DNA from 4 places in the Shewanella sp. 10N.286.54.B9 genome. Region 1 is predicted to be linked to each of the others. Evidence: predicted binding sites of a transcription regulator. Region 1 holds the regulator's gene; each other region holds the start of a gene.
The links. The regulator ArgR, encoded in region 1, controls arginine synthesis, uptake and breakdown. The targets are predictions, from matches to a motif close to ANTGAATANNTATTCANT.
Positions count from the first base shown of each region.

Region 2: argC (N-acetyl-gamma-glutamyl-phosphate reductase) is a predicted target of ArgR. The motif match lies at 623-640, and genes of this name have one in related genera.
Region 3: AB4135_RS06210 (aspartate aminotransferase family protein) is a predicted target of ArgR. The motif match lies at 944-961, and genes of this name have one in related genera.
Region 4: argA (amino-acid N-acetyltransferase) is a predicted target of ArgR. The motif match lies at 1,016-1,033, and genes of this name have one in related genera.

Region 1 is NZ_JBFRIY010000044.1:148,176-150,383, reverse strand. Features, by position in the region: gene AB4135_RS16600 (Dyp-type peroxidase) at 1-210, shown strand, start outside; gene AB4135_RS16595 (cupin domain-containing protein) at 277-735, opposite strand; gene argR (transcriptional regulator ArgR) at 901-1,371, opposite strand; gene mdh (malate dehydrogenase) at 1,723-2,208, shown strand, end outside.
Region 2 is NZ_JBFRIY010000036.1:5,693-7,900, forward strand. Features, by position in the region: gene argE (acetylornithine deacetylase) at 1-613, opposite strand, end outside; gene argC (N-acetyl-gamma-glutamyl-phosphate reductase) at 889-1,878, shown strand; gene argB (acetylglutamate kinase) at 1,896-2,208, shown strand, end outside.
Region 3 is NZ_JBFRIY010000017.1:75,961-78,168, forward strand. Features, by position in the region: gene AB4135_RS06205 (HDOD domain-containing protein) at 1-665, shown strand, start outside; gene AB4135_RS06210 (aspartate aminotransferase family protein) at 1,188-2,208, shown strand, end outside.
Region 4 is NZ_JBFRIY010000036.1:144,224-146,431, forward strand. Features, by position in the region: gene rpmB (50S ribosomal protein L28) at 1-153, shown strand, start outside; gene rpmG (50S ribosomal protein L33) at 160-333, shown strand; gene argA (amino-acid N-acetyltransferase) at 1,102-2,208, shown strand, end outside.

The DNA.
Region 1 (2,208 bases):
CGCCAGAGTATGCCTTACGGTACGGTAAAAGAGCAGGGGTTAATGTTTATCTCTACTTGCGGTAATTCAGTTAACTTTGAAAAAATGCTGGAAAGTATGATTTATGGTGATAAAGAGGGAAATCATGATCATCTTATGCATTTTACTCAAGCTTTGACGGGGTCATCGTTTTTTGCGCCCTCGTTAGATTTTTTAGAAAAATCAGCTTAGTAACTCAATAACACTTACAAAAAAACGCACATTCAGTGCGTTTTTTGTAGCCATGAATTTACGTCATTAATCTTCATCTTTATCAAAGTAGCTACTAGGGCGACGGCTGTATACTTCGTTCATGCTGCGAACCAATACTTTATTAGTTTCTGGATAAACGACCACATCGTGAGCATCGCGGTTTCCCACAACAAGAAAGGTAAAGTCAGCGTTGCTTTGGTTGATAAACTGATGGGCTACGCCTGAATTAGCGGTAAAACAGATATAATTCCCCTCACTAAATTGGTGAGGCTCTCCATTGAGATAAAGGGTAGCCTCTCCTTGAATCGCGTAAATATGCTCTTCTTCTTTGGTGTGATAATGAGATAACGCAGAAGTCATACCAGGCGCTAATTTCTCCATGGTCACGCCAACTCTTTCAGCCCCAGCGGTATCACCAACATGTTTTTGTTTGCTGCCAAAATCGTCACCGTGAGACCAATATTCCCAGCCCACATCAGAAACACTAATTATTTTATTTTTCATTGTTATTATCCTCAACATAGGAATGCTGTCCTAGTTGGCAGTATAACGATATTGCGACAATAAAAAATTACATATTCAATATATTGTATAAACTAATGCTCTTTACTCGAGTAATAAAGGTAAGTAGGACGGATTTTCCGTCCTTTATATGGGGAAGTGAAAAAGCTAATCTGTGTAGTTAAACAAAGACTTAACTGTTTCTAAAGTATCTTCAATTTGCTGAATATTTGATGGACTGATAAAAATTGTATCATCGCCAGCGATAGTGCCAAGAATACCTTCTGGCTTACCTATTGAGTCGAGCAATCTTGCAATGAGCTGCGCTGCACCTGGGCTGGTACGCACTACAATCATCGACTGATTATGATCGACATCCAATACTAAGTTTTTAAGTGGGCTACCAGCAGTTGGAACACCAAGCTCTGCAGGCAAACAGTAAACCATCTGCTGTTTGGCATTTCTGGTTCTCACTGCGCCAAACTTACTCAGCATGCGGGATACTTTAGATTGATTGATATTACTAAAGCCTTCGCCTTGAAGGGCTACCACTATTTCGCTTTGGGAGCCGAAACGCTCCTCTTTAAGAATTGACTTAAATGTTTTAACTAATTCGTCTTGATTTTTGCTTGCTTGCATATTTTATTATTCTTTATTCAAAAAAATCCCTTGTATGATGATTATATTCGCCTTTCATGTCAAATGTTATTCGTTTTTCTGAATAATAATTCAAAATTAAAGCTTGGTTTTAGTTGTAAATCACTTTGTAGAGTATAAATTCTAATTATTTTGGCTTTAACATTTATAGGGTGTAACTTACCCAAAGCTAGGCGGGCTGGGCGCTGAATATGATTGCTCACTGAAAAGTGAGTCTAAAGTAGATTGAACACGACTAAGGGATAATTGAATTTTTGTTGTGAATCCAGTACTGTTGCGCCATTAGAAAAACAGATCTACATCACAAAAATCCAAGAATTGACGGAGATAACTATGAAAGTTGCTGTACTTGGTGCTGCTGGCGGTATTGGCCAAGCGCTTGCCCTACTATTAAAAACTCAATTACCTGCTGGTTCTAAATTGTCGCTTTATGATATTGCTCCTGTAACACCAGGTGTTGCGGTTGACCTAAGCCACATACCAACGGACGTTGAAGTAAAAGGATTTGCTGGTGAAGATCCTACAGCTGCACTTGAAGGTGCAGATGTAGTGCTAATTTCTGCTGGTGTTGCACGTAAGCCTGGTATGGATCGCTCAGATCTGTTCAACATCAACGCTGGTATCGTACGTAACCTCGTTGAAAAGTGCGCAGCGACTAGCCCTAAAGCGCTTATCGGTATTATTACTAACCCTGTCAACACGACGGTAGCGATTGCAGCTGAAGTACTCAAAAAAGCAGGCGTGTACGATAAGAATCGTTTATTTGGTGTGACAACTCTTGATGTTATCCGCTCTGAAACCTTCGTTGCAGCCGCTAAA
Region 2 (2,208 bases), on a different contig from region 1:
TGGCATTAAGCCCTTTGGCTGGATCTGACGAATGACCACTGCGACCGGTTACTCGTATACCTTGAGTAAAATGGCCTTTATGCATATATACGGGTTTTAGGCTGGTGGGCTCACCAATAATGGCGTAATCAGGGCTGATCGATTTTGCGGCGGCAAATGCTTTTGCACCATTCATGGTCGTTTCTTCATCAGCGCTGGCAAGGATATGCAAAGGTCGCTTGAACTTATCCATTGGCAACTCTTTTAAGGCTTCTAGCACTAAAGCAAAAAAACCTTTCATGTCACAGGTACCTAAACCATACCAACGGTCATTTTTCTCAACCAGTTGAAAAGGGTCTTGGCTCCAACGCCCTTCATCAAATGGTACCGTGTCTGTATGACCAGCCAATAACAGTCCACCTTGGCCGCTACCATAAGAGGCGACAAAGTTATGTTTATCACGAGTATTTGCAACGGAGTGTGTTTGGCAGCTCATGCCTAAATCTGTAAACCAATTATGCAGTAGCGCAATAACGGCCTTATTGCTCATGTCATGCTGCGCCTCTAAAGCGCTGATCGATGGTGAACCGATTAGCTGAGTGAAGCTGCTTTTTAATGTAGGGAGTGTAGTCATTAAAAAATACCTAAATATATATTCAAATATATTGCATAATTAAATTTGTGTGTTAGTCTATCAAACAGCTAAGATAAGTACCATATTTTGATGGCCTTTAAATGAGAGTATATATGTTTAACCTAGTTCAATTATTAAATATTAAGGTCAATCCTACCCAATTCCTGCGACGATAAACTTGTCTTTAATGGTGTTCAGCCAGGGCTTAAGTTGTGCCCATTCTTTTTTTCGTTTTGTCATCTAAATTCAAGATAAAGGTTTTAAAGTCATAGACTATGAAAAATATAGCCATTATTGGCGCTAGCGGTTATACCGGCGCGCAGATCACTTCTCTCATAAACGCTGAATCGGAATTGTCCATTCAAGGTCTTTATGTTTCTGAAAATAGCTTAGATAAAGGTAAAGCACTTGCTGAACTGTACCCTACATACAGCCATATTAATCTTTGTTTAAGCCCGCTTAGCGATGATGCCAAAGCGGCGATTGTTGAGCAGGCTGATGCGGTCGTATTAGCGACAGACCATGTGGTGAGCTTGCATCTAGCGGCTTGGTTTTATCAACAAGGTCTAGCGGTGTTTGACCTAAGTGGTGCTTATCGTTTTGAAGCGTTAGACAAATATCCTAAGTGGTATGGTTTTACTCATGAATATCCACAAGTGCTTGCTGATGCTGTTTATGGTCTAGCGGAGTGGAATGCCGACAAAATTGCAACCAGCAAGATGATCGCTGTACCGGGTTGTTATCCGACTGCATCACTAACGGCGCTTAAGCCACTCGCTAATATGTTGACTGATGTAATGCCGGTAATCAACGCTGTCAGTGGTGTGACAGGGGCAGGCAGAAAAGCGCAACTGCATACTAGTTTTTGTGAAGTGAGCTTAACGCCATACGGCGTACTTGGGCATAGACATCAACCTGAAATTGCTACCCAGTTAGGCCAAGAAGTTATCTTTACTCCTCATTTGGGCAATTTTAAACGCGGCATACTTGCCACCATTACGGTACAACTCGCTAAAGGCACCACAGCTAAAGATATTGAAGCGGCTTATCAGTGTTATGACAACGCACCACTGGTAACTGTAAAACAGAATCAATTTCCTAAAATTGATGATGTAGTGCAAACACCTAACTGTCTTATCGGTTGGAAGTTTGACCCAGAAACAAATTATCTCGTGGTCACAAGCGCAATTGACAACTTAATGAAGGGTGCAGCGAGTCAGGCCTTGCAATGCATAAAGATTCATTTTAACGAATTGTTAAAATAACGACTTTGGATCCTAAAATGGCAACATTAAATACAGAACTGAATGCTAAGTCTAACGCCAAACCAGTGATGGTACTGAAGGTCGGTGGAGCACTTTTACAGTGTGAAATGGGCATGGCGCGTTTGATGGAAACCGCGGTCAAAATGATCGCCAATGGTCAGCCATTGATTATGGTGCATGGTGGAGGCTGCTTGGTGGATGAGCAGCTAAACGCAAATAACATGGTCACGCAGAAGCTAGATGGGCTAAGGGTGACACCTGCAGAACAGGTACCTGTCATTGTCGGCGCACTCGCTGGTACATCGAATAAAATCTTACAAGCTGCTGCAA
Region 3 (2,208 bases), on a different contig from region 1:
ATATTAAGTTGGTACTCAATTATATTGGAATTGAAAATCTACAGGCATTGATCCCCTATTTTTGCCTACGAAACCTTATGCCCACTGGTCAACCTCAGTTGCTGTGGGTCACTCGCAAGCTTTGGCGTTATAGCATTATCACCGCGATAGCGGCGCAAGCATTGGTTGAGTTGCACGGTAACGACCGCGCATTCCTCTATAGCTGCAGTTTGATGAATCAACTGGGTAACTCCAGTGTTATTAGTAATTGTGCCAAGCTGTTCGATACGACTTGGGGAACTTGGCTCAGAGAGGCAAGCGCCAGTCGTGATAAAGCACTTTACGATGCCGTGATGGCGACCGAGTTTCCTGCATTGGATGTGTACCAACAGGTGTTGAAACATAGTGGTTTATTGAATTGGCAGTTGTTGGAACAACTTGATTTTGAGCAAAGCCGTCTAACAAAGACTCTCAAGTCGATGAATACCAGTTTGAAATATGCTGACCTGAACGATGACGCAAAGTTGTTAGAGAGAGCTAACTGTTTCGCTCGTGTTTATCTGTTACAGGAGTCTGGAAATATTACCGCTGCAGAGCGACGGATAATGTATGACTATTATGAGCTTTCTGAGCAAGAGCTGATCCGATTGAATGCGCAAAATTACCGTAAGCTGTCCTTAATCTGATGTTAAATAAATAACGCGAAAGCATTATCAAAAAGCACATCGGCTATTCTCTATCATTGCTAATGCTGAATGAGTATATAGACGTCCATACATCTGCCAATTATAGTCAAAAAATAGTATACAATTTTTTATAAAAAAGGCTATTTTGGTTAGTTAATCATGTACTGGCTAAAAAAGTGACGAATTAATGCTTTATAGCGCGATAACGGCCAGATAGGCCTTGCTAATTATTCAATAAGTTTGAATATTTAGCGATTAGTGGCTCTAGATAACTTTTTTATGACTAAATATGCTTAAACCCACGCCATATCTGCGTTGATAATTCAGTTCTGCAAATCTTTATGCACTATTAAGGCTGAACAGCTCTTAGAAGGTTGTGAAAAACTGGTATTTTGATCACATTTTCGCTAATAATGTCCTCCTAGCAAAACAAACAACCGCGATGTCACCTACATAAGATAAAGGCATCAAGCGGAAAACGACTGCATAAAAGTAGTCGCAAATTAGAAAGGATGAGAAAGAATGAGCGTTAACACTAATCTAACACGTGCCCAGTTTGACGAAGTTATGGTGCCTAACTATGCGCCTTCAGCTGTAATCCCTGTTCGTGGCGAAGGTAGCCGAGTTTGGGATCAAGAAGGTAAAGAGTTTATCGACTTCGCTGGTGGTATTGCGGTTAATTGTTTAGGTCATTGTCATCCAGCTTTGGTTGGTGCGCTAAAAGAGCAGGGCGAAAAGCTTTGGCACCTATCTAACGTTATGACTAACGAGCCAGCGCTTGAATTAGCGAGCAAGCTTGTTGAAGCAACATTTGCTGACCGTGTTTACTTTGCCAACTCTGGCGCAGAAGCAAACGAAGCAGCGCTTAAGCTTGTACGTCGTTACGCGATGGATAAGTTTGGCGCTGAGAAAGATCAAATCATCGCATTTGATAAAGCATTCCATGGTCGTACTTTCTTCACTGTAAGTGTCGGTGGTCAAGCGGCATATTCTGACGGTTTCGGTCCAAAGCCACAGAGCATTACTCACGTACCATTCAATGATATTGCTGCTCTAGAGGCAGTATTTTCTGACAAAACTTGTGCTGTAATGATGGAGCCTCTTCAAGGTGAAGGTGGCATTATCGATGCAGATCCTGAATTCCTAAAAGCGGTACGTGCACTTTGTGATAAGCACAATGCGCTGCTGGTATTTGATGAAGTTCAAACTGGTGTTGGTCGTCTTGGTGAGCTTTATGCTTACATGCGCGGCGATGTGGTACCTGACGTACTGACTACAGCTAAAGCACTTGGTGGTGGATTCCCAATCGCAGCTATGCTGACAACTAAAGAGATCGCAGATCATCTTAAGATTGGTACTCACGGTTCGACATACGGTGGTAACCCACTAGCATGTGCAATTGGTAATGCAGTACTTGACGTTGTTAACACTCCTGAAGTGTTAGATGGCGTTAAAAAGCGTGAGCAGTTGCTACGTGACGGTCTAAACAAGATCAATGATAAGTACGACGTATTCACTGAAGTACGTGGTCAAGGCCTATTAC
Region 4 (2,208 bases), on a different contig from region 1:
TTTTTACCTAACCTACAGAATCACAGATTCTGGTTAGAAACTGAAAAGCGTTTCGTTAAGCTACGTATCTCTACTAAAGGTATGCGTATCATCGATAAGAAAGGTATTGAAGTTGTTGTTGCTGAACTTCGTGCCCGCGGCGAGAAGGTATAATAAACCATGGCTAAATCTAAAGGTAATCGTGAGAAGATCAAGCTAGTATCTAGCGCTAAAACTGGTCACTTCTACACGACTGAAAAGAACAAGCGTAACATGCCTGAAAAGATGGAAATCAAGAAATTTGATCCTGTTATCCGTCAGCACGTTATGTACAAAGAAGCTAAAATCAAGTAATAACTTGTTTAAAGCATCTTCAAAAGCCTCTATTTTTAGAGGCTTTTTTTTTGCCTTAAAATTGCCGCACCACTAATACCAATTAGTATAAAGATTTGATCGCTCAGCGAGAGTTTAGCGGCTTTGAGGTAAGGTCATTAAATGCTCCTCGGTAACTGCTCCTGCGTTACTCTCGATAATTGCTCCTGCATTATTCTACCTTCGACCATCCTTGGTCTCGTACCTCCTATATCGGACCTCCAAGGAGGGAGGGAATGCCTTAAGCATGTCAGGAACATGCTAGGCCATGTGGTTCGCAATGAATGAAGAGCATAGTTAAACTAGGTTCAAGTTCATTAACGCTGCATTAGAGCCGCTAAAACCCTCTGAGTAGATCAACTTCTTATACTGATTGGTATAATACCATTGGTATAAACTCTCGCTGAGGCGAGCAATCTGATAACCATCTAGTTTCTGCAGTTTGACTGATAGCCATTTATCACCCTAGTCTTCACCTCCGCACTTTGAATTAAAGGTCTTAGTCATTTCTGAATTGATGACATTAATCAATGCCACCACCAGTAGGGTGTATTTTGCAACACTATGCACTTTTGTGTTTTTGTTAATATAAGCTAATTCTATTTGATTATCTCGCTTTTACTTGATATCACTGTTACATAACAATGAGAATAAATGCTTTTTAAATGAATTAAAATGCAATATCATGGTGGCGTTATTAATTAATCAGATTGTTGCGACTGTCTATTTAGACTTAAAGGTGAATTTAGCGTGCGTACTACAGAACTCGTCGATGGTTTTCGTCATTCAGCTTCCTATGTTAACGCCCATAGAGGCAAAACCTTTGTGGTAATGCTTGGTGGTGAGGCGCTTGCTCAGCCGCAGTTTAAGGCCATTATTAACGATATCGCGTTATTGCATAGCCTAGGGATTAAAATCGTCCTAGTGCACGGCGCACGCCCGCAGATTGATGAAGCACTGGCACAGCAGAGCTTAACTCCTGAATATTACAATGGTGTGAGGATCACTGAAGAGGATACCTTTAAAGTGATTAAGCAGGTTGTCGGTGCATTACAACTTGATATTACCGCTCGGTTGTCGATGAGTTTGAGCAACACGCCTATGCAAGGGGCACAAATCAATGTGGTTAGCGGTAACTTTGTTATTGCACAGCCGTTGGGGGTAGAAGACGGGGTTGATTACAGTCTCAGTGGCAGAGTGAGACGTATAGACACTCAAGGCTTAAAGCGTCAGCTGGATAATGGCGGCATTGTATTGTTAGGTCCTGTTGCTGCGTCAGTAACAGGCGAGAGCTTTAACTTAACGGCTGAAGAGGTCGCCACTCAAATTGCGGTCAAACTTAAAGCAGATAAGATGATTGGCTTTAGTGCCCATAAAGGGATTATGGATGAGGATGGCGAAGTCCTTGCCGAGCTGATGCCAACAGATGCACAAGCAATCCTCAATAATCTGCCAGAACAAGCGCCACTTTGTTTAAGCACCAAGGCATTCTTACAAGCCAGCATTGATGCTTGTAGAAATGGCGTCAGTCGTTGTCACTTTGTTAGTTATCTAGATGATGGCGCGCTGCTGCAAGAGCTTTTCTCCCGTGATGGTATTGGTACGCAAATTGTGACCGAAAGTGCCGAGCGTCTGCGCCGTGCATCTATTCGAGATATCGGCGGCATACTCGATCTCATTCGTCCATTAGAGGAGAAAGGTATACTGGTTCGGCGCTCAAGAGAGCAACTCGAGGTCGAGATTGAACAATTTATGCTGATTGAGCGTGACAGTTTAGTGATTGGTTGTGCGGCCTTTTATCCGTTTGAAGAGGATAATGCAGGTGAATTCGCGTGCTTGGTGGTCCATCCTGAGTAT